4 regions of the Ruegeria sp. BC2 genome follow, and region 4 is predicted to be linked to each of the others. Evidence: riboswitches for the same ligand, from Rfam matches in the RefSeq annotation. Region 4 holds a riboswitch; each other region holds the start of a gene.

Region 1 (5,474 bases), on a different contig from region 4:
TCTTTCAGTTGATCGAGCAGGGCATCGGGCAGACGTTCCACACCGCCCTGGATGATGATGACATCATAGGGGCCATGCTCGGCCGCCCCCTGCTCCAAAGGTCCGACATGAATGATCGCGTTGTCGATATCCGCCTCCATCAGGCGGGACTGCGCGTCGGCTGCGTTGGCCTCGTCATCCTCGACGCCCACCACAAGCTGCGCCATGTTCGCGGCGACGGCGGTCGAGTATCCGAACGCCGGGGCGATATCCAGAACCACCTCGTCATTCGAAATATTCAATGCATCCAGCATCTTCGCCAGAGTCCTCGGCTCCAGCAGGCAGCGCCCGTTTCCCAGGTCGATCAGGTCGCCAGCATAGGCCACTTCGCGACTGGCATCCGGCACGAAGTTCTCACGCTGGACCTTCAGCATTGAATCGATGATCGGGAATTTGGTGACATCAGAGGGCCTGATCTGAGTGTCTACCATCGTGTGGCGTCGGGCTGCGAAATCCGTCATGTGACCGCTCGTATATTTCCCATGGTTGCTCGGCTTTTGCCACATCCGATCCCGCCCGGCAACGGCCAGCCCGGCAAAAATTGCAGGCCGCGACAAAAGTTGCCACTGCGCTGACCGACCATCCAACGCCGTGGTCGGCGGAATTTTCAGCAACCCTCTGGACGTTGTTCGGGAAAGCTGCTAGAACCGCGTCTGCACCACGTCAAGTAATTGAAATTGCTTGAAAAGGCGAGTTGGCGGAGTGGTGACGCAGCGGATTGCAAATCCGTGTACACCGGTTCGATTCCGGTACTCGCCTCCAACTTTCCAGCCTCGCATTGCATCGCTGTTCTCTGGTCCTGTGATAGTCGCCTGGACCAGTTTGTTGATACGAAACGCCAAAATACGCGCGGAGATGGTTAGCGCAGCCGAGCTAACCAGTAATTTCCGAGCAAGGATTTAGTCCGCGCTGGGTCACCAGCGACGCGGTCGGTACATGCGAGCCCCCCCCCGGAAAGGGCGTGCCTTGCGCTGACCGTCGGCTCAAACCGTGCTTCGGCCTTGAGGAATCACCTCATACCCCGGCTCTTCCGGTTCATCGTCCTGCATCTCGGCCGGAAAACCGGGCGCGGTAATGCTCAGCCCGGTTGCATCCTCGAGCCGTCGAATGACGTTGGGCGACAGCTCGCGCGCGCCATAGCGGGCGATGGCGTCGTCGAAGATCTTAATCATCAACGGGTTCATCTCCAACGGCACGCCGGCGCGGTCGGCGACCTCCTGGAACAGGCCGATATCCTTTTTCACCAGGTCCATGGTGAAGGAAATATCGCGCGAGCCGTTCAGGATCACCTGGCTTTCGGTCTCATGCACGAAGGACGTGCCGGACGAAATCTTGATCGCCTCGTAGGTGGTGTTCAGGTCCATCCCGGCGGCCTTGGCGGTCACCAGCGCCTCGGCGCAGGTGATCAGGTTGGCAGTGGCCAGATAGTTGGTCAGCACCTTCAGAACCGAGGCCGTGCCCAGATCGCCGGTATGCAGAATGCGCCGGCCCATGGTCGTAAGGAACGGCAGGATACGCTCGAACGTGGCCCGGTCGCAGCCCGCGAAGATCGAGATATTGCCCGTGGCCGCCCGGTGGCACCCGCCCGAAACCGGGCAGTCCACCGCCGCCCCGCCGCGTTCGATCACCATGGCCCCCAGGCGTTTGACCTCGGCCTCGTCGGTGGTGGACATCTCCATCCAGATCTTACCGTGGGTAACCTCGGGCAGCATCTGCTGCATCACTGCGTCCGAGGCAGCGGGCGACGGCAGGCAGGTGATGACCGCATCGCAATCGCGCATCATCTGGGCCGGGCTTTCACCGGCTTTTGCTCCCTTGGCGGCGAACTCCGCCACAAGATCGGGGTTCAGGTCGTGTACCGTCAGGTCGATACCGTCGCGCAGCAGCGACCCCGACAGCTTGCCCCCCACATTGCCCAAACCGATGAAACCGACCTTCATGTTCTGCCCTCCCGCAGGCGCAATTTCGTTGGCACGAGTATTTCCGTTGCCCATCGACAAAAGAAACGAATAATAAGTCAATCTAAATGCAAAATATTTTGGTGCTGAATGGACCGCCTGCCCAATCCGGCCTGGCTGCGCAGCTTCGAAGCCGCCGCCCGCCATCTGAATTTCACCACCGCCGCGCAGGAACTGGGCCTGACCCAGACGGCGGTGTCGCTGCATATCCGCTCGCTCGAGGCGGACCTTGGGCAGCCGCTTTTTGCCCGCAACGCCCGACACCTGTCGCTGACCGAGCTGGGCCAGTCCTATGCGCTGACCGTGCGCCGGGCGCTGTCGGATATTGCGCTGTCCACCAACAGCTTGTTCGGCCCCGCCTCGCGGCAGGCGCTGACCATCCGGGCGGCGATATCGACGATGACCTACTGGATCGCGGCCGAGCTGCCCGCGTTCAGCGCCCAGCACCCCGAGATCCCGGTGCGGCTGGTGTCACATATCTGGAACGACTCGGCCGCGCCTGCGGATGTGGACGTGGAAATCCGGCTGGGCTATGGCGACTGGCCCGGAGTTGCGGCCGAACAGCTGTGCTCGGAACGGCTGGTGCCCGTCTGCCGGGCGCAGGACCCGGCGCCAGACCTGCAAAACGGCCCGTTGATTCACATTCTGGGGTATGAGGACAACTGGGCGCGGTACTTCGAGGCCACGGGCACCGACCTGCCCGACCGCCCCGCGCGTAATTCGGCGGATACGACCGTCACGGCGCTGCAACTGGTGATGGCCGGCGCTGGCTATGCCACCGTTCTGGAGCGGTTCGCGCGCAACGCCATCGCCCAGGGCGCGCCGATCCGGGTTGCGGGGCCGGCGATTCCCTTTGCCCAGTCGCATTATCTGATCCGCAGCGTCAGCGCGGCGCCTCCGTCCATCCCTGCCCAGTTGTTCCTGGCCTGGCTGCGCGACCGGCTGGACGGCGATGCCGCGGATTGATCCCGGCAAGTCGCTTTTTCGATCCGACGCGAGGCACTTGGCCCCGCGCGCTTGACAACCCCCCTGCCCGTGCCGCATGTCGCTTGCGTTGGTGTCTGTGCAAGCAGATGAAAAGGGAATGCGTCAGCGGTTTTCCGTCAAACGCAGCCGCCCCCGCGACCGTGACCGGAGAGGGTGCCCAAATGCCACTGGCCGCTGGCCGGGAAGGCGGGACATCCGACAGAGCGCCGCTCTGACATCCGCAAGCCGGGAGACCTGCCAACGCCCGAAGACAAACCGGACGGGGTGTTCCGGTGTCGGGCCCATGTCCGCAACGTGGCCCGCGCATACCCCGTCCCCCGACAACCGAGTGAGGGGGGATGAGAGACGTGACCGAGACCACACCAGTCGAGCTGCTGGTCTGCACCACTTGCCGACGCGGGCTGCCCATCGAGGATGACGCCCAGCGCCCCGGCACGCTGCTGCACAAGGCACTGGCAGCCGCCGACCTGCCCGCGGGCATCACCCTGAAGCCGGTCGAATGCCTGTCGAACTGCGATCAGGGCTGCTCGATCGTTCTGCGCGGCGGGCCGTCGCGCTGGACCTTCGTCTATGAGAACCTGAACGAATCCGACCATGTCGAGATCATCGTCGAAGGCGCCACCAAATATCTGGCCGCCGATGATGGCCTTGTGAAATGGCGCGACCGCCCTGAACATTTCCGCAAGAACTGCGCCGCCCGCATTCCCCCGATTGGAGCCTGAGCATGAGCACCCTCGAAAAACTTCCCGTCACCGTCATCACCGGCTTTCTCGGCTCGGGCAAGACCACGCTGATCCGCCATCTGATGCAAAACCCGCAGGGCAAGCGGCTGGCCGTGGTGGTCAACGAATTCGGCGACGTGGGCGTCGATGGCGAAATCCTGAAAAGCTGCGCGATCCCCGACTGCCCGGCGGAAAACATCATGGAATTGGCCAATGGCTGCATCTGCTGCACCGTGGCCGATGACTTCATCCCCACGATCGAGGCGCTGATGGCGCTCGACCCGCGCCCCGATCACATCCTGATCGAAACCAGCGGTCTGGCCCTGCCGAAACCGCTGCTCAAGGCGTTCGACTGGCCCGACATCCGCTCCAAGATCACCGTGGACGGCGTGATCGCTCTGGCCGATGCCGAGGCCGTGGCCGCAGGCCGCTTCGCCCCGAATGTCGTGGCGGTGGATGCCCAGCGCATGGCCGATGACTCGATCGACCACGAAACGCCCCTGTCCGAGGTGTTCGAGGATCAGATCTCGTGCGCCGACATCATCCTGCTGACCAAGCCTGACCTGGCCGGCCCCGAAGGCGTGGCCAAGGCGCGCGAGATCATCGCCGCCGAGGCGCCCCGCCCCCTGCCCGTGGTCGAAGTGGCCGAGGGTGCGGTGGACGTGCGCGTGGTGCTGGGGCTGGAGGCCGCAGCCGAAGACGACATGGACGCCCGCCCCTCGCATCACGATGGCCATGACGACCACGAACATGACGATTTCGAAAGCATTGTGGTCGAGCTGCCAGAACAGACCGACCCGGCGCAGCTGGTCGCCAATATCGAGCGTCTGGCGAACGAGCTGAACATCCTGCGGGTCAAGGGCTATGCCGCCGTTCAGGGCAAGCCGATGCGCCTGCTGGTCCAGGCGGTCGGCGCGCGGGTGCGGCACCAGTATGACCGCCCGTGGAAACCCGAGGAAGAGCGCCGCTCGCGCCTTGTGGTCATCGCCGAGCATGACGACATCGACGCCGACGCTATCCGCGGCATCCTGACGGGCGTCACCGAGGCCGCCGAGTAAGCACCGATGCACGTCGTCTTCCGCGAAAGCCACGGGCTCGAAGAAACCGAGACCCCGACCGATCTGGGCCAGAGCCCGGCGGATCTGGTGGTGCTGTCCTTTTCGGACAGCGACCTGGGGGCTTTCGCGGCCGGCTGGCATCGCGGCGGCGGGCCCGAGGGGCGGATGCCCTCGTTGCGGCTGGCCAACCTGACGGCGCTGAAGCACCCATTGTCGGTCGATACCTATGTTGAGCAGACGCTGGAGGGCGCCAAGGGCATCCTGATCCGGCTGATCGGCGGAGTGCCCTATTGGTCCTACGGGTTGCAGCAGGTGCTGGCGCTGGCGCAGGCCAAGGGCATCGCGCTGGCGGTGCTGCCCGCCGACGGGCGCGAGGATACGCGGCTGGACGACTATTCCACCCTGCCGGTCTCGACCCTGCGGCGGCTGGCGCATCTGTGCGACACCGGCGGCGAGGTGGCCGCGCAGGCGGCGCTGGCGCAGATGGCGCTGGCGGCGGGACTCTATGCCGGGCCGGTGATGGGGGCCAAGACTCTGCCCGACTGCGGCGCGTGGTGCCCGGATCGCGGCGTGATTGCGCCCGAGGACGCATTCGCGGGCGAAGGCCGGCGCATCATCGTGACGTTCTACCGCGCCTACCTGACCGCGGCCGATACCGCGCCGGTCGCGGCCCTGATCCGAGAAATCCGCGCGCGGGGTCATCAGGCGGT
Region 2 (5,474 bases), on a different contig from region 4:
GGGGTTGCGAATGACGTAGTCCAGGGATCCATCTCGCGGAGCAACGCGGACGTAAAGGAACTGTTCGTTCTTCGCGCCAAGAACGTATTGCTGCGATTCCCCTGGCGCGAGTTGGCCGACGAGCTCGGCGCCGGTGGATCCGGCATCGAATGTGACGCGCTGGCTACCTGTAGACCCGGAAGCGCCGTCCATGGCTCCGCCACCATCATCCATCGCCTCGACAACCGACATCTCGCCAATGCTTCCGTCCTTGTACGCAATGCAGCGCCAAAGTGTTCCGCCGGCGTCACGCAGCATGACGAGCGTGCCGGCTTCCGAGAACTGTGAGCTTTCGATCGTACCGGATTGACCGTCCGGTCCACCGACCTGTCGCAGATGGTCGATACACGCGTCGTCGGCGTCTGACATGGCCAGGGCGGCCGTTCCGCTGATCGCAAGTGCGGGTGTTAAAAGATTCCAAAAACTGCGTTTCATAAGCAGGTCCTCTGTCGGTCTATCGTAAATGTTGTGTTTCCGGTGAGCAGAAACCTCACTTCGCTTCCCGCAACTTTGCCAGAAATTCATCGCATGCCTGTGCGCTGCCGACGATCTCGTCCGTCGTTTCAATTCCTTGCAATGATGCCATCTCGGAGTTCACGCGATTGAGGATCTGATCTGCTTGCTCGGCGGTGATCAGGTTCTCGGCCTGAGCTCCCTTCAATGTGGTGCACACACCGGCGGACAAGCCTGTCGCAACGCCGACACCCATCGCGGCCCCGCCGCCCAAGGTCATCGCTCCAACCACACCGAGGATGAGCCCGATCACAAGCCCCAAGATCACTTTTCCCATGTTTTCCTCCTATTTTGCGGGAAAGAGTTCCGCCTTCATTCCTGGCGCAAACCACGTGCCCATCTGCATATCAAAACCAGTGCCAACAGGTTGAGCACCGGTGCAATCGCCGCGAGCCACGGTTTGGCCGACTCTGAGAAAAGGTCCAACGCAAGGACCCAAGGCAGACCCAGCGGCAAAAGGAATACGCCGGACAATGGGTCTCGTTCCTGTCCAAACCAGCCAAAAGTGCCCGTCACAAACGCAAACAACGCCAACAGGTAAAGGGTCGCGAACGCGATGATGGTTATTCTGCAGACCAAGCCGGACCTCAGCGTATCAAGCCAGTGCTGCGCAGCCGATTTCGGCTACGCATCAAACCGGTCACAACGCGCCTTCGTCGCCGAGGAACTCGATACCAGCTGTCGCGCCATCACTGTAGGCAATACAATTCCACGGAGCCCGATCCTCTCCAACCCCAACGGTAACTTGTGTTCCAGCCTCGCTGAACGCGGATGAGAGCACGACCACTTGCGAATTGTTTGTTGTTTTGGCCACGTCTCGCAGACACGCCTGTTGAGCGGGTGTCAGTTCGGCAGGTGCGCTTGACGTGCTGGTGTCGTCACAGGCCGCTAGCAGTACGAAACACGTCGCGCCTGAAATCATCATGACTTTGTTAATCACTTTCTTCTCCTTTTGGGTTTGTTGATACTTGTGGAATAGGTGGTCCTTTTTGCGTGCTCACGTCTATGCGGTCCCCGGTTTTGCCGCCAAAGACATGGCTGGCAGACAGATATTCTGCCGATCCCCGGGACCGAAAACAAAGCGTGCTGACGCAATGACGTCATGGGCAAAAACCGGTGCGAAGTTTCGAGGAAGGGTTCGTACGTTAAGACCGGGCACCGCGTCCTCCCAACGCTGATCTTTTTGAAATGCCTTCCGACCGCCAGCACTCACTCCAGCAGTCGGAAGGGCCCGACGAAACGGGCGACAGCGACAACAACGGAGGTAAAGCTAAAGTTGTGTCGAATTCGTATGTTTGAATCAATCACAGGATAAATCAATGATTTTTCCGCGCGTAAATTTTGTACGCTTGCCAACGATAGGCTTCTGCATTCAAAGAGAAAAGGCGAGGCCGCTCACGGAGGCTTGGCAGTCAGCCCGCTTGCACCGCCGTGTTTCGGGACCTTCCGGGCCATCTTAAGCCAGTTGGTCAGAACGACGTAATTCACCGCCCGGTCTGTCGCTCAGGTGGTGCCGAAGGGTCGCCGGGACACCTCCATTGTGCAGCCGCCCAGAACGTCGTTGACAGTGCAATCGGTTTCATGGATGAGATTGGCGCTGATGGTTCCCGATCGTTTCGGCGGTCGGGTAAAAGGGAATACGGTGCGGCGCCGTTCTGACGCCAACTCCGTGACTGCCCCCGCAACTGTAGGCGGTGTGCGACCCCCGGATGCCACTGGGCCGATAGGTCTGGGAAGGCGGGGCAAGCCATACACCGCGAGTCAGGAGACCTGCCATCATCAAACGCAACTCAACCCGGGCGGGGTGTCCCGGAAGGAGGCCAAGATGGCATTTTCGGCTTACGCCGCTGACATGACTGGTTCCCTTTCCGCCCCGCGATTTCGCGGAGGGCGAAATGAACCGACAATCAACACATCACATCACGGTTTGCCTATCTTGCCGACCCAAGAGCGCAGCCGTACGCCCCGGGCCTGACCTGATCGGACGATTGCGCGCCGCGCTGGCCGAAGACGACGGTTTGGCAGGTTTTGACGTTTCCGGTGCGGCCTGCATGGCCGGGTGCACCCGACCCTGTACCGTCGCCTATCACGCGCCGGGCAAGGCATCTTACCTGTTTGGCGGCCTGACGTCTGAAGAGACCGGGGCATTGGTGGAATTCGCCCGGCTGTACCAGCAGTTGCGCGATGGATGGTGCAGCTCGGTCGACCGCCCGGCCGGGCTTCGCCACGCGACGCTGGCCCGCATTCCAGCCGCGATGGCTGCGTCTTCGGAAAATGCGGATTGCGCCTCATGAGCGCGCCTTTGCTGTCGGTGGATACCGTCACCTGGGCGCCGCGAAAACGAGCGCCGTTGGTGCTGCACGAGACCAGTTTTGCGCTGATGCGCGGGCAGGTCATGGGGGTTGTGGGGCCCAACGGTGCCGGCAAGACAACCCTTCTGCGGATGATCTACGGCTATCACCGTCCGTCCTCGGGCGACATTCTGGTGGACGGCGGGTCCGTCAAAAGAATGGCCCCCAGGGCGCTGGCGCGTCAGGTTGCCGCCGTGCTGCAGGAGCAGCCCTCGGATTTCGCGCTGACCGTGCGCGACATCGTGGCGTTGGGGCGGGTGCCGCACCGGTTGGGCCTGTCCACGCCCGGCAGTCGTGACCACCAGATCATCGAATCCGCGCTGCACCGAATGGATCTGCAAGGGTTTGCCGACCGTGGGCTGGCCACTCTGTCCGGCGGCGAGCGTCAGCGTGTGATGGTCGCGCGCGCCCTTGCCCAGGAACCCCGGATTCTTGTGCTGGACGAGCCTACCAACCACCTGGACATCCGCAACCAGCTAGAGGTGTTGCGGCTGATCCGGGACCTCGACCTGACGATCGTCACCTCGCTGCACGATCTGAACCTGGCCGCCGATGTCTGCGACCGTGTTCTGATTCTGAAGAACGGTCGACCCTGCGGCTTTGGCCCAACCCAGACAGTGCTGAGTGACAGGCTGGTCTCTGACACGTTCGATGTCACCGCCCGGCAAGAGCAACTCAGCCTCAGTCACAAACCTCACCTGACCTATCAACTCCCCAATCCCCAACCAGAAGGAAGCTTGGAATGAAACCGACCACCCTAGTCCTGGGCTTGGCTTTGGCCGCCAATACCGCGATCGCGGAAACCACCGTGCAAAGTTGCAATCGAACCGTCACCTTTGACGAACCGCCCAAGGCGGCGATCTCGAACGACGTGAACCTGACGGAAATGATGCTGGTGCTGGGCCTGGCCGACCGAATGGTGGGATATACCGGCATTTCCGGCTGGAAGACGTTGGACGAGGACATGCGCGCCGGAGTGCAGCAACTGCCCGAGCTGTCGGCCAAGTATCCCAGCAAAGAGGTGCTGGTCGGCGCAGATGCCGATTTCTATTTCGCGGGCTGGAACTACGGGATGAAAGTGGGTGGCGAGGTGACGCCAGAGACGCTCGAACCTTTCGGGATCAAAACCTACGAACTGACTGAAAGCTGCATCCATATCGGCGACAAGCCCAAAGCCAGCATGAGCGACATGTACAACGATCTTCTGAACCTCGGTCGTATCTTCGGTGTCGAAGACAGGGCGCAAAAGCTGGTCCAGGGATATAAGGCCGAACTTGCTGAGATCACATTCAGCCTGAATCCTTCGGACGAACCGCTGCGTGTCTTTGTCTATGACAGCGGCGAGGATACGCCGTTCACTGCCGGCCGCTATGCCATGCCGACCGCTCTGATCGAGGCCGCAGGCGGCGTCAACATCATGGATGATTTCGAGAAAAGCTGGGCGACCGTCACCTGGGAGGAAGTCGTCGATCGCAACCCCGAAGTCATTGTGATCGTCAATTATGGCGACGTCGCCGCCGAGCAGAAGCGGGACTTCATGGTCAATAATCCTGCATTTGCAGATCTGGACGCGGTCAAGAACGATCGTTTCGTGGTCCTGGAATATGTCGAGGCCACGCCCGGACCGCGCAACATCAAGGCGGTTCGGAAGCTCGCCCATGGCTTTTGGGGCCCGGCTGCCTCGGTCGGCAACTAAATGCGCGTAGTGCGGGCGCGCCGGGTACTACCGCTCTGGGCGGCGATGCTGGTGGGGCTGGTCGTGTTGGTCGTGTCCTTGTCCTTTGCGATTTCGGTGGGGGCCATTTCGGTGCCCACCAAGACCGTCTGGGGAGTTTTGCTGCACGAAGCCGGCCTATCCTCGGACGAGCCGACATGGTCAAAGGGCCGCGCCGCGATTATCTGGGAAATCCGTTTTCCGCGCGCCCTGCTTGCCGTCATGGTCGGGGCCGGATTGGCGATTGTCGGGGCCACCCTCCAGGCGGTCACAAGAAACCCGCTGGCCGATCCGCACCTGCTGGGCATTTCGGCCGGCGGCGCGTTTGGAGCCATTCTTGCCTTGATGCATACCGGCTTGTTTCTGGGGCTTCTGACCGTGCCGGTCATGGCGTTTCTGGGTGCCCTGGCGGCCACGCTGACGGTCCTAAGCGTTGCCCGCTGGGCCGGCGCCACAAGCGCGGACCGCCTGGTCCTGACTGGTGTGGCGGTGTCTTTCGTCATCATGGCTGGCGCCAACATTTTGATTTTCCTCGGCGATCCCAAGGCGGCTCATACGGTCGTGTTCTGGATGTTGGGCGGGTTGGGGTTGGCTCAATGGTCATACCTGATCTACCCGCTGGCGATCCTGCTGCCATGCGGTACCTGGTTTTGGCTTCAGGCCGCCAGGCTGAACGCGATGACCATCGGGGATGAAACCGCAAGCTCGCTGGGCATTGCGGTGGCGCGGTTTCGGCTTGGTGTCTTTGCAGCTGGCGCGCTGATCACCGGAGTCATGGTGGCCTTCTCGGGCATGATCGGCTTCGTCGGTCTTATGGTTCCGCATATCGTGCGGTTCCTGGTTGGCGGAGACTACCG
Region 3 (5,474 bases), on a different contig from region 4:
CGGACGCCCTGCGCGCTGCGGGCGTGGACGGGCAGGTCGAGATCGCCGAGCACGCCTGTTTCAGCGGTTGCAATGAGCCGACCGTGGTGGCGATGCAGGGGGAAAGCCTGGCGTCCTACGTGTTTTCGGGGATCGATCCGGTTGCCGATGCCGATGACATTGCGGCGACCTGCCGGACCATTCTGAACAGCCCGAATGGCTGGATCGAAGACGCCCGGCCGTGCGGGCGGCTTCGCTTGTGTCTGCGGGCGCGGATCCCCGCGTTTCAGTCCACCTGAACCGTGACCGAGGCGCTGACCGGCACCCCATCCACGGCCAGCGGGCTGTGGCTGTTGGCGTTCAGCGAGACCTCGATGGTAGTGTCGCCCTTGGGCAGGTCCGAAATGTGCATCCAGTTGCCATAAAGCCGGGCCAGCTTGACGCCGTTTACATAGACATGCGCATGGCCTTCGCCGGGCTTGTTGTCCAGCGAGGCGTTCTCCGGCGAGAAGCGGAAGTTTTTTGGCATCACATGCAGGTTCCAACCCGCCATCGGGTCGGGGGAGACGGCGATCTCCAGCCCCGGCGCGTCCGGTCCGGCGGGCAGGTTGATGGCGGCGCTGTGGTCATGGGCCATGGCCTCGGCGTGATGGCCGCCATGTTGGGCGGGGTCGGAATGGTCGTGGCCATCGAAGGTGACGCCGTTGGCCGCGGCCAGCACGAACCCGGCACCCCCACCAAAGACCAGACCGATCGCGAAAAGAGCAAGCGAGCGTGTCATCATGTTTCCTTGAAAAGCAAATGACCCGCCGGTTGGGCGCCGGCGGGTCGTGGGATTTCGGGGATCAGGCCGCGGCTTCGACGCGCTTGCCCTCGCTTTGCCAGAAATACCCGGCAAACGAACCCAGCAGCACCCAGGCCACAAGGCCGACGCCAAAGGCGCGTGCTGCGAACAGGGCCCCGATCTCGGTCGGAACCGGCCCGGTGAACACGTCGGGTTCCGGCGCGCCGATCAGGTGCGGGGCCATCAACAGCACGGCCGCAACCAGATAGCTGACGATGTTGCCACCAAAGGCGATCAGCCACATGGCCACACCAGCAGCCGCGACGGTTGCCCACCACCAGATCTGCCGCGCGAACACATCGGCTGCGGCAACACCCGGAACCTCGGGGGCCAGGGTGAAGCCCGGCGCCAGGTGAAAGGCGATGAAACCGGCAAGCCCCCATAGCACGCCCGTGCGCCCGTCAACCGGGTGGCCTTGCGCCTCGGCCAGCGACATCAGGGCGACCAGAACCAGCGCATAGCCGGTATAGGTCAGCATGGTGAACACCACGCTCAACCCGTCGCGGGTCAGGTCCGAGAACATGCCCGGCAGTTCGGGATGGGCCGAGACGGCTTCGGCTCCGAAATGCACCAGCTCTCCGGATTCATAGAGTTCAGCATGCAGCAACACGGGTTGCACGAATACCAACTGCAGCAGGGCGACGATCAACCCGGCTGCAGCACCAGCGAACAACGCGCTGGTCAGAATGCGACTGAACATTGGTTTAGTGGCAGGGGAAGCCGGTTGCGTGGCGCACGTCATGGGCGGCGTCATGCAGCGCCGATGCCTGAACGTGACCGGCTAGGGTGATGATCCCCAGGCCCAGGGCCGCCGCGAACACTGCCGAAAGAATGCCAGCGCGTGCCGTTGATGCGGTTTGCGTTTGTGTCGTCATTTTCTGTCCTCCTGTGCCGCCGCACCCGACGGCCGGTGTTTCATTGTGCGCCTGGCAGGTCTCCTGGCTTGCGGGTCAGCGCCTTTGTTCGCCTTCCCCCCGAACGGATCGGGAGTGGCTGGTTGAACAGGGCTCACCGCTTACAGTCGCGGGGGCGGCTTTGGATTTGACCTGCGCGCAGGCCGCACCAAATTCCCTCTTAGCATCCGGATGTCTCCGGCAGGACCAGACCCGTCCATTTAGACGTGAATGCCGCTGTGGCGCAATCGCCATTTGCGACCTTTCGCGTCAATTCCCGCGCTTTTTCAGAACATAGATATCCATGATCCACCCGTGCCAGGCGCGGGCCTCGGTGCGGGTGCGCAGGATCTCATCGGCCACATCGGCCAGCGGACCTTTGATCAGGATCTGCTCGGGCATACCCACGTAAGCCCCCCACCAGATGTCAAAATCGGCCATGTCCAGCGTCTGGAACGAACATTCGCCATCCAGCATCACCGCAACCGTATCGGCGTCGCTGGGCCAGCCCTCGTCGCGGATACGCCGGCCGGTGGTCACCAGATAAGGCGCGCCGATCTCGTTGATCGGCATGGCATGGGCCGCCGTCAGCGCCTGCAGCGCCGTGATGCCGGGAATCACCTTGGTGTTCGGCTGCGGGTCCAGCCGCGCCGCGATTCGCAGCGAGCTGTCGTAGAGCGACGGGTCGCCCCAGATCAGCAGGGCGACGGTGCGCGCCTCGGGGTGCCGGGCCATTGCCTCCTCCCAGCGCAGGGCGATCGCGTCGTGCCATTCATCCACGCCGCGCAGATAAGCATCCTGCGACCGGCGTTCGGGAATGTCGAAATAGGCGATTTGGGGCGGTGTGTCAGTGACCTTGCGGATGATTTCCTCGCGCACGCCGGCCAGATCGGCCTTGTTGGCGCCCTTGCGGGGGATCAGGATCAGATCGGCCGCGCGGATCGCCTGCGCGCCCTGAAAGGTCACGTGGTCCGGGTTGCCGGTGCCGATCCCGATCAAGACCAGATCAATCATCGTCGAACTCCGCCAGCGGACCATAAAGGATCAGCGCAGGTGCAGTGCCGACCTCGGAGCCCAGGCGCTCGGCCAGGGCGCCGACGGTGGACCGGTGCAGCGATTGCTCAGGCGTCGAGACCGACTCGGCCATCAGCGCTGGGGTGTCCAGCGGCAGCCCATGCGCGTGCAGCGCCTGCGCCAGCAGGGGAAAGGTGCGCTTGCCCATGAACACCACCGTCGTCGCACCCGGGTCGGCCAGCGCGGGCAGGTTCAGATCCTCGGGCAGCTTGCCGCTGACATCGTGGCCGGTGACGAATTGCACCCGCCGCGCAGTCAGGCGCCGGGTCAGCGGGATGCCCGCAGCCGCAGCCGCCGCAATGGCCGAGGGGATACCCGGAATGATCTCGTACGCGATCCTGGCAGCGCGCAGGGCCACCAGCTCCTCCTCTAGCCGTCCGAACAGGCCGCCATCGCCCGATTTCAGCCGCACGATCCGCTGGCCGGTCTGGGCGTACTCGACCAGCAGGCGGCTGACATGGTCCTGCTTGGGCGAGGGCCGCCCGGCGCGCTTGCCCACGCCCACAAGGTCGGCCTCCTTGCGCGCATGGCTCAGGATCGGCCCGCTGCTGAGATCGTCGAACAGTACCGCGTCGGCCTTTTGCAGCCGGTCCACGGCCTTGAGGGTCAACAATTCCGGGTCGCCGGGACCGGACCCGATGAAGGAAACGAAACCGCTCATGCGCTGGCCTCTGCGATCAGATGGAAGAACGTACCGGTGACATGCCCGCGGCGCGATCCGGTCTGCGGACCTTCGGCGCCTTCGGCGTCAAAAACCCGTGCCAAGGGCACGTCGGGCTGCTCGACGATCGAGGAATAGTGGAACTCGTGCCCCCGCAGCGCGGTCCCGGCCGAGAACCCGGGCATGTCGGCCAGCAACTCGGCCCGGCGATAGCCCAGGTTGAACTTGCGCTTCTCGTACGAGGTGACCAGACCCAGCAGCCCGGCCATCCGGTGGCGGGTGCCATCCTTGTCGATCAGCCCTTCGCCCAGGGCCATGTAGCCGCCGCATTCGCCATGCACGAGCCGCGTTTCGGCATGATTGCGCAAGCCGGTCAGGAACCGGTCTGCCGCAGCCAGGGTTCCGGCGTGCAGTTCGGGGTACCCGCCGGGCAACCAGACGAGATCGGCGTCCGGGGCCGGCGCCTCGTCCGCCAGCGGAGAAAACGGCAGAATCTCGGCACCGGCCGCCCGCCAGCCTTCCAGAAGATGCGGATAGGTAAAGGAAAACGCGGCGTCCCGGGCAAGCGCGATCCGTTGCGCCGGAGGGGGCGGCAGCGCGGGCGACGACGGCCCCATCGGGCCCGAGGAGGCCGCCCGCTTGATCGCTTCCAGATCCACATGTTCACGCAGAAAGGCCGCATAGCCGGCAATTGCGCTTTCCAGATCAGGGTGCTCGACTGCCTGGATCAGACCCAGATGCCGCTCGGGCAGGGTCAGGTCGCCGCGCCGGGGCAGGACGCCCAGAACCGGCAGGCCTGCGCGCTCCATCCCCAGACGGGTCAGGCGTTCGTGGCGCGGGCTGGCGCAGCGGTTCAGAATCACGCCGGCAAAGGGCAGGTCGGGGTTGTACATCCGGAACCCCAGCGCCGTAGCGGCGGCCGATTGCGCCTGACCGCCCACATCCAGCACAAGAACCACCGGCCAACCCATGCGCAGCGCGGTCTCGGCGCTGGACCCGTGGCCCAGCTCGCCCGGCTTTGCGACCCCGTCGAACAGGCCCATCGACCCTTCGGCCACCACGATGTCGGCGCCTTCGGCCTGCGCCGCAATCGCGCCCAGTAACGGCGCGCCCATCGCCCAGCTGTCAAGGTTGAACGAGGCCCGCCCCGCCGCCGCCCGGTGAAAGGCCGGGTCGATGTAGTCGGGACCGCTCTTGAAAGGCTGCACCGTCAGCCCGTCCTCGGCCAGCGCGCGCAGCAGGCCCAGCATCACGGTCGTCTTGCCCGTCCCCGAGGATGGGGCCGAAATGAGCAGTCCGGGCGGGTTAGTCATCGCCGTGACTCCAGCTCGACCACGGGCTGTCGGCGCTTTGCGGACGATAGCGACGGTCATAGGTCTTTGAATACAGACAGCTTTCGTCGAAGCCTTCACCGGCCAGTGCCGGCCCGACCAGGATCAGCGCGGTGCGCGAGATGCTTTCGTCCAGCGATTCCTTCAACGTGCCCAGCTTGGCGCGGATGATCCGCTCGTCCGGCCAGCTGGCGCGGTACACCACGGCCACCGGGCAATCGGCGCTATAGGCGGGGGTCAGGTCGGCCACCACCTTGTCCAGATTGCCGATCGACAGGTGGATGGCCAGTGTGGCGCCGGTGCGGGCGAAGTTTTCCAGCGTTTCGCCCTCGGGCATGGACGAGGCGCGCCCCGGCGTCCGCGTCAGCACCACCGATTGCGCCAGCCCGGGCAGGGTCAGTTCGGTGCCCAAAGCGGCTGCCGCGGCGGCAAAGGACGGAACGCCGGGGGTCACGCTGACTGGAATGCCCATCTGTTTCAGGCGCCGGATCTGTTCGCCCATCGCCGACCAGACCGACAGGTCGCCCGAATGCAGCCGGGCCACGTCCTGACCGGCGTCATGGGCGGCTTGAATTTCGGCCATGATCTGATCCAGATCCATCGGCGCGGTATTCACGATCCGGGCGCCTTCGGGGCAGTGGGCCAGGATCTCCTCGGGCACCAGCGACCCGGCATACAGGCACACCGGGCAA
Region 4 (5,474 bases):
AAAAAGCATCGTTGTCGCAAAGGACGCATGGAAGCCCTGACGATTGCCTGTATTCTACCTTTCAGTGAAAACGTATGCACAACAGCACCTAAAAGAAGAAAATTGGCTCTGAAATCCTCCCTGCTTCAGGTACATCCCCACTTAAAAACCGCGCACATCCGGATTCTTGCAACGACCGATCTGCACATGAATCTGAACAGTTTCGACTATTATGCGGACCGGCAGGAACCAAGTGTGGGCTTCACCCGAACCGCCAGCTTGATCCGCTCTGCACGTCAAGAGGCGGAAAAGGCAAATGCAATTGTCCTGCTGTTCGACAACGGCGATTCCCTTCAGGGGACACTTCTGGGTGACTGGGCGGCCGAACAGACCGACGCGACCCACCCCTTGATGTCCGCCTTTGGGCGCTTGGGCTACGACACAATTGCGCTGGGGAACCACGACTTCGGCTTTGGTCTGCCAACTCTGGGCCGGATCGTTTCTCGGGTACCTTGCCCGGTTTTGTGCAGCAACATGCAGTGTCTAACCGGGGTCGCGCCCTGGCAGGAACAGGCCATCCTGACCCGTAATGTCCACATCAACGGCCAAAGCATTCCTGTCCGAATTGGCGTTTTCTCGATCCTGCCTCCGCAGACGGTGAAGTGGGAAGCACCACAATTGGAAGGCCAGGTTGCAGCCGAGGATGCCGTCGCCACGGCGCGCCGGATGGCCGAGAATTTGCGACGTCAGGGCTGCGATCTGATTGTGGCTCTTGCACATTCCGGCCTAGGCGAGCCCGACGCCGCGCCGATGTCGGAAAATGTGGTCGCACAGCTTTCTGCTCTGGACGGTATTGATGCAATCGTGGCCGGACACACCCACCTGACACTACCCGACCCAAGCGATGGTAACGCGCAGCTGGCCAGACCCGTGGTCATGCCCGGATCAGCGGGGTCGCATTTGGGGGTGATCGACCTGACGCTTGCCGTGAACGCCACGGGAGAAGTGAGAATTGCTGGTCACAGCGCGCATCTGCGCGCGATCTGCCCGGGCGGGGCTGAAACCGGCGCTCGGGTCGTTCCTGAAGACCCTGAGATGGTCGAACTTTTTGCCGCCGCCCATAAGGCGACCCGCAAAGCCGCTGCCCAGCCGGTGGGCCGGATCAATCGTACCCTGCACAGCTATTTCACCTTTTGCGGGGTGGATCAGGGGCTGAACTTGGTCGCCGCAGCACAGGCGGCAGCCCTGCGACCGGTTCTGGCCGGAACGACCTTTGAAACCCTCCCTGTTCTGTCCGCAGCCGCACCTTCGAAATTCGGAGGCCGGGCCGGACCACGGCATTACACCGAAGTCCCGGCTGGCGATGTCACCGTAAGGCATGTCTCGGACTTGCATGTGTTTCCAAACCAACTGGCCGCCATGCTGCTGGATGGCCGCCAGATCGCCGAGTGGCTGGAGATGTCGGCTGCCCAGTTTTCCCAACTTGGCAACAGCGACGAGCAGGTTCTGATCAACCCCGAGGGCACCGGGCACAATTTCGACGTGCTGCATGGGGTGACCTACAGGTTCGATCTGACCCAGCCCGCACGATATGATTTAAGCGGCCAGTTGATCGACACGTCCCATTCCCGCCTGCGCGATCTTGCCTTTCAGGGCCGCCCCGTCGATCCGGATGAACAATTCGTCGTTGCATCAAACAGCTACCGAGCCAATGGCGGCGGCAACTTTCCCGTCCCAGACCCGGCCCGCCTGATCCCGGTGCCGCCACTGAGCCTCCAGGGTATCTTGCGCGACTATCTGGCGGGACGATTGGGGCCAGATCCGGTGGAAAACACCGCCCAGAGCTTTTCCTTTGTTCCGCAGGCGGGCCGGTCCGTGATTCTGAAGACCGGGCCACGCGCTGCGAACTACCTGCACGAGCTCGACCACTTTGCAGCCACCACCGACGGGCAGGACGCGCGCGGGTTTCTTCGGGTACGCCTGTCTTTGTGACGGGTTGCCAAGCGGCTGCGTGATGCCTATATCGGCGGTCGAGAGGTTGGCGCGGGCAAGCGCCTCGCCAACCTGGTCAGGTCCGGAAGGAAGCAGCCACAACGAGCCCCGCTTGGGTCGATGTCCAACCTCTCACTTGACGCCGCTCCGCGTATTCGGCCGGGTCAATCAAACCTCTGCATTTCGTCGTTGTTCCTGAAAACCGCGCTTGCGGGCGGGTCAGGCGATCAATCGCGGCCAAACGGCACTGCTGCGCCGGGCGAAGGCGCCGATATGACCGATTTCGGACAGTCCGAAATCCTTGGGCTCCAACAAGTGCCGACGGGCGGTCGGACCATAGAGCTCAGCCAGCCGCCAGACGGCGGGCGGTGGCACTGTCTGGTCATCCTCGAACGCAATGATATCCGCCGTGGCGTTCGCCCGGCTCCAATCCGCCTGGGGAAGCGTGTCACCAAGTTCGGGCAGATAGCTGGTGGGCGATGTACACCACTTGCGCCATTGCCAATAGACGCCCGCCGGCAAGTCGGCTCCGAATCCCAGAAGTTTCCCCGGCAGGTACCCCAGAAGACGCACCAGAGGTGGCACATGGCCATACCAGAACAAAGTCGCCAAGCCCTTGTAGGGCCACGGGTGATCGGCCACCGTCACCAAACCTGCGCACACACAGATCATCCGGTCGATCTGTTCGATTTCCGGTTGCAGCGGACCCAGCATTCCACCGACCGAATGCCCGATCACCCACAGTTTTGCCTGCGGGTAGCGACGGCGCATCTCGGCACGCGCTGCGGGCATGTCGATCAGCGCCCAGTCCGCCATCGTGGCCTTCGAGTCCTTCAGCCGCCCGATCAGCGAATGCTCGAAATCCCGGTAATCATATGTCAGGCAAGCCATACCGCGCTCGGCGGCCAGCCAGCGAGCAAAGTGCTGATAGTAGTCACGTGGCACTCCTGTTGCGCCGTTGAGCACAACAACGGTTTGCGGCTCGACCGCCGGAGTGTAAAGCCGCGCCGCCAGCTGGGTCTGGCCCGACGGAAACTGAAAGTCTTCCACGTCAACCGCGTGCTGCGAATCCAACATCTTTGCCTCCAAACACTCTGGACCGATCGGTCTAATACTTTGTGTCTGGACCAATTGGTCTAGGCCTGTCAATATTTGGCCTGCATGACCCAACGTCCACCAAACACCAAAGATCGCCTGATTGTGACTGCCGCCCAACTGTTCCAGCGCTCGGGCTATAACGGTGTCGGTCTGGCGGAATTGCTGGCCGAAGCGCAGGCCCCCAAGGGTTCGCTTTATCACCATTTTCCAAAGGGCAAGCCGGATTTGGCCCTGGCGGCGGCCAGTTGGGCTTCGGACGGGATGTTGAGCATGATTGCTGCGGCATTCAACGACGCCGCGGATTTTCGCGACGGGGTCATCACCCTGTGCCACAAGATCGCGAAGCTGTTCGACACCTCGGCCCAATGGGAGACCTGCCCCATCGCCGCCACCCTTTTCGAAAGTCCCGACAACCGCGCGTTTCGGGAACATGCCGACCGTCTGTATGAAAGCTGGATCGTCGAAGTTCGAAATCACGCCGCGCGGTTCGGAGTTTCCGACCCTGAAAATGCTGCGGACACCCTGTTCATCGTAATGCAGGGCGGCTGGCAATTGGCCCGTGCCCGCAGGGATTCGAATGTGCTGCGCAGACTGCCTGATCTGTTCCCTTGGGACTCACTCCGGCAACCGGGCTGAAACCGTCTTGACTCGATCCCGGATACACCGCTAGCGATGAGGGGATGGTTCCCGTGCCGTTTCGGTCCGGGATGAAAAGGGAACACGGTGCGGTCCAACCCGGAACTCCGGAGCGGACCAAGGCCGCGACTGCCCCCGCAACTGTAGGCGGAGAGCGATGCCGAAATACCACTGACCGCAAGGTTGGGAAGGTCGGCAAAGCAAAGACCCGCAAGTCAGGAGACCTGCCATCAAACGTGAAACCGAAACTCGGACGGGGTGTCCGGGCAGGGTCTGGCCTTGAAACCGGCGTCTGTCCAAATCCACCCCGCCCAGCGCGCGGAGGGCGCAACATGATTTGGAAGACCGACACCCATGAATTCGCGGCAACCATCTGCCAGCGCACCGGAAAGACCTGCCCGGCACTGGCGCGCATGGCACGGGCCATCGCGCAGGCAATGGCGACGGCGCAGGCCGCGACATCCCCCGACTTCCAAGTGGAAGGCAGCGGCGAACTGGCCCACTGCGAACATGGCTGCACGGCGCGGTTCGATGCACGTTCCGAACGGATCCGCGTGTATTGCGGAGCGGCCGCCGACACCCCGTCCGACTGTCTTGAAACCTATGCCGACATGCTGTTTGACGACCAGAGCGACGCCCTGCCCGCGCAGGTCATCAGTGATCGACCCTGTGCGATGCTGCAGGCTACGGCGATCATGCCCGTGGTCAGGGCCGAGCGCGAGTTCCGCGCAACCGCCTGAAGGTCAGGTCGCCAGAGCCTCGCGCGCCGGGGCGGCGGCCCAATCCATCTGAGCATCGGTTTCGACCGCGCAGGGGCGTACGGCCCGCAGGCGTTTCAGAGCCTGTTCCGGCTGCTCGCCGCATTCGATCATCAAGCGCAGAACAACCATGCCCGACCGTCCGCAACCGCCCCGGCAGTGGACCAGTACCCGCCCGCCGCCCGACAGCGCATGGCGGGCGGCGGCGCTGACTGCGGGCCAGCGGCCGGATATCTCGGTCGACGGCGCCGAGAAGTCTGCGACCGGCAGATGTGCCCACCGACAGGCGCGCCGATGGATGTCACAACCCAATTCGCCCGCACCCACGGCAACCAGTTCGGCAAGGGTTGTCATCGAAATCACCAGCCCCGGCGCCCAAGCTGAAATCAGGTCTAGGTCTCCCTCATAGTCGCCGCCACCGCCGGGAACCGAGGTCAGGGCCAGCGTACCGCCGCCCACCTGCAATGCATGAACCACAAGATTTGTCATCAGACGTTCCCCCCGAAACTGGCTGATTGAACTTGATCCGCGCAGTATGCCTCACACCGCGCGCTCGCCAAAGCGAAAAACCTGCACCGGCGCTGTGGACGTGGGGCACCGGGAACTCTACCCTGCATTGTCAGTACGAATCCGTCAGAGCAGACATGACCACACAGTCCAGCCCCGCCTATCAGGTTCTCGCCCGAAAATACCGCCCGGAAACCTTTGCCGACCTGGTCGGTCAGGATGCTATGGTGCGCACGCTGAAAAACGCGTTCGAGGCGGACCGGATCGCGCAGGCCTTCATCATGACCGGCATCCGCGGCACCGGCAAGACGACCACGGCCCGGATCATCGCCAAGGGCATGAACTGCATCGGCCCCGACGGCAATGGCGGCCCAACGACCGAACCCTGCGGCCAGTGCGAGCATTGCGTGGCCATCATGGAAGGCCGCCATGTGGACGTGCTGGAAATGGACGCCGCCAGCCGCACCGGCGTGAACGACATCCGCGAGATCATCGACAGCGTGC

Evidence for each region. Region 4 has a riboswitch for cobalamin ahead of ACR0CU_RS10540 (hypothetical protein). Riboswitches for the same ligand answer to the same signal wherever they lie in the genome.
Region 1: another riboswitch for cobalamin. It lies ahead of ACR0CU_RS08565 (DUF1636 family protein); the one in region 4 lies ahead of ACR0CU_RS10540 (hypothetical protein).
Region 2: another riboswitch for cobalamin. It lies ahead of ACR0CU_RS15685 (DUF1636 family protein); the one in region 4 lies ahead of ACR0CU_RS10540 (hypothetical protein).
Region 3: another riboswitch for cobalamin. It lies ahead of ACR0CU_RS08635 (CbtB domain-containing protein); the one in region 4 lies ahead of ACR0CU_RS10540 (hypothetical protein).

The regions. Positions count from the first base shown of each region.
Region 1 covers NZ_JBQFUQ010000001.1:1,718,484-1,723,957, forward strand. The annotation lists gene ACR0CU_RS08545 (protein-L-isoaspartate O-methyltransferase family protein) at 1-500, opposite strand, end outside; tRNA gene ACR0CU_RS08550 (tRNA-Cys) at 728-801, shown strand; gene ACR0CU_RS08555 (NAD(P)-dependent oxidoreductase) at 1,023-1,979, opposite strand; gene ACR0CU_RS08560 (LysR family transcriptional regulator) at 2,088-2,963, shown strand; cobalamin riboswitch at 3,036-3,240, shown strand; gene ACR0CU_RS08565 (DUF1636 family protein) at 3,323-3,706, shown strand; gene cobW (cobalamin biosynthesis protein CobW) at 3,709-4,764, shown strand; gene cobN (cobaltochelatase subunit CobN) at 4,771-5,474, shown strand, end outside.
Region 2 covers NZ_JBQFUQ010000004.1:133,016-138,489, forward strand. The annotation lists gene ACR0CU_RS15670 (hypothetical protein) at 1-474, opposite strand, end outside; gene ACR0CU_RS15675 (hypothetical protein) at 530-829, opposite strand; gene ACR0CU_RS15680 (hypothetical protein) at 1,193-1,492, opposite strand; cobalamin riboswitch at 2,137-2,344, shown strand; gene ACR0CU_RS15685 (DUF1636 family protein) at 2,448-2,846, shown strand; gene ACR0CU_RS15690 (ABC transporter ATP-binding protein) at 2,843-3,649, shown strand; gene ACR0CU_RS15695 (ABC transporter substrate-binding protein) at 3,646-4,599, shown strand; gene ACR0CU_RS15700 (FecCD family ABC transporter permease) at 4,600-5,474, shown strand, end outside.
Region 3 covers NZ_JBQFUQ010000001.1:1,732,133-1,737,606, reverse strand. The annotation lists gene ACR0CU_RS08650 (DUF1636 family protein) at 1-278, shown strand, start outside; gene ACR0CU_RS08645 (hypothetical protein) at 266-760, opposite strand; gene ACR0CU_RS08640 (CbtA family protein) at 825-1,523, opposite strand; gene ACR0CU_RS08635 (CbtB domain-containing protein) at 1,528-1,698, opposite strand; cobalamin riboswitch at 1,735-1,943, opposite strand; gene cobF (precorrin-6A synthase (deacetylating)) at 1,987-2,730, opposite strand; gene cobA (uroporphyrinogen-III C-methyltransferase) at 2,723-3,451, opposite strand; gene ACR0CU_RS08620 (cobyrinic acid a,c-diamide synthase CobB) at 3,448-4,764, opposite strand; gene cobM (precorrin-4 C(11)-methyltransferase) at 4,757-5,474, opposite strand, start outside.
Region 4 covers NZ_JBQFUQ010000002.1:49,225-54,698, forward strand. The annotation lists gene ACR0CU_RS10520 (bifunctional 2',3'-cyclic-nucleotide 2'-phosphodiesterase/3'-nucleotidase) at 103-1,971, shown strand; RNA gene ffs (signal recognition particle sRNA small type) at 2,011-2,109, shown strand; gene ACR0CU_RS10530 (alpha/beta hydrolase family protein) at 2,191-3,048, opposite strand; gene ACR0CU_RS10535 (TetR/AcrR family transcriptional regulator) at 3,133-3,705, shown strand; cobalamin riboswitch at 3,736-3,951, shown strand; gene ACR0CU_RS10540 (hypothetical protein) at 4,038-4,445, shown strand; gene ACR0CU_RS10545 (protein-tyrosine phosphatase family protein) at 4,449-4,952, opposite strand; gene ACR0CU_RS10550 (DNA polymerase III subunit gamma/tau) at 5,108-5,474, shown strand, end outside.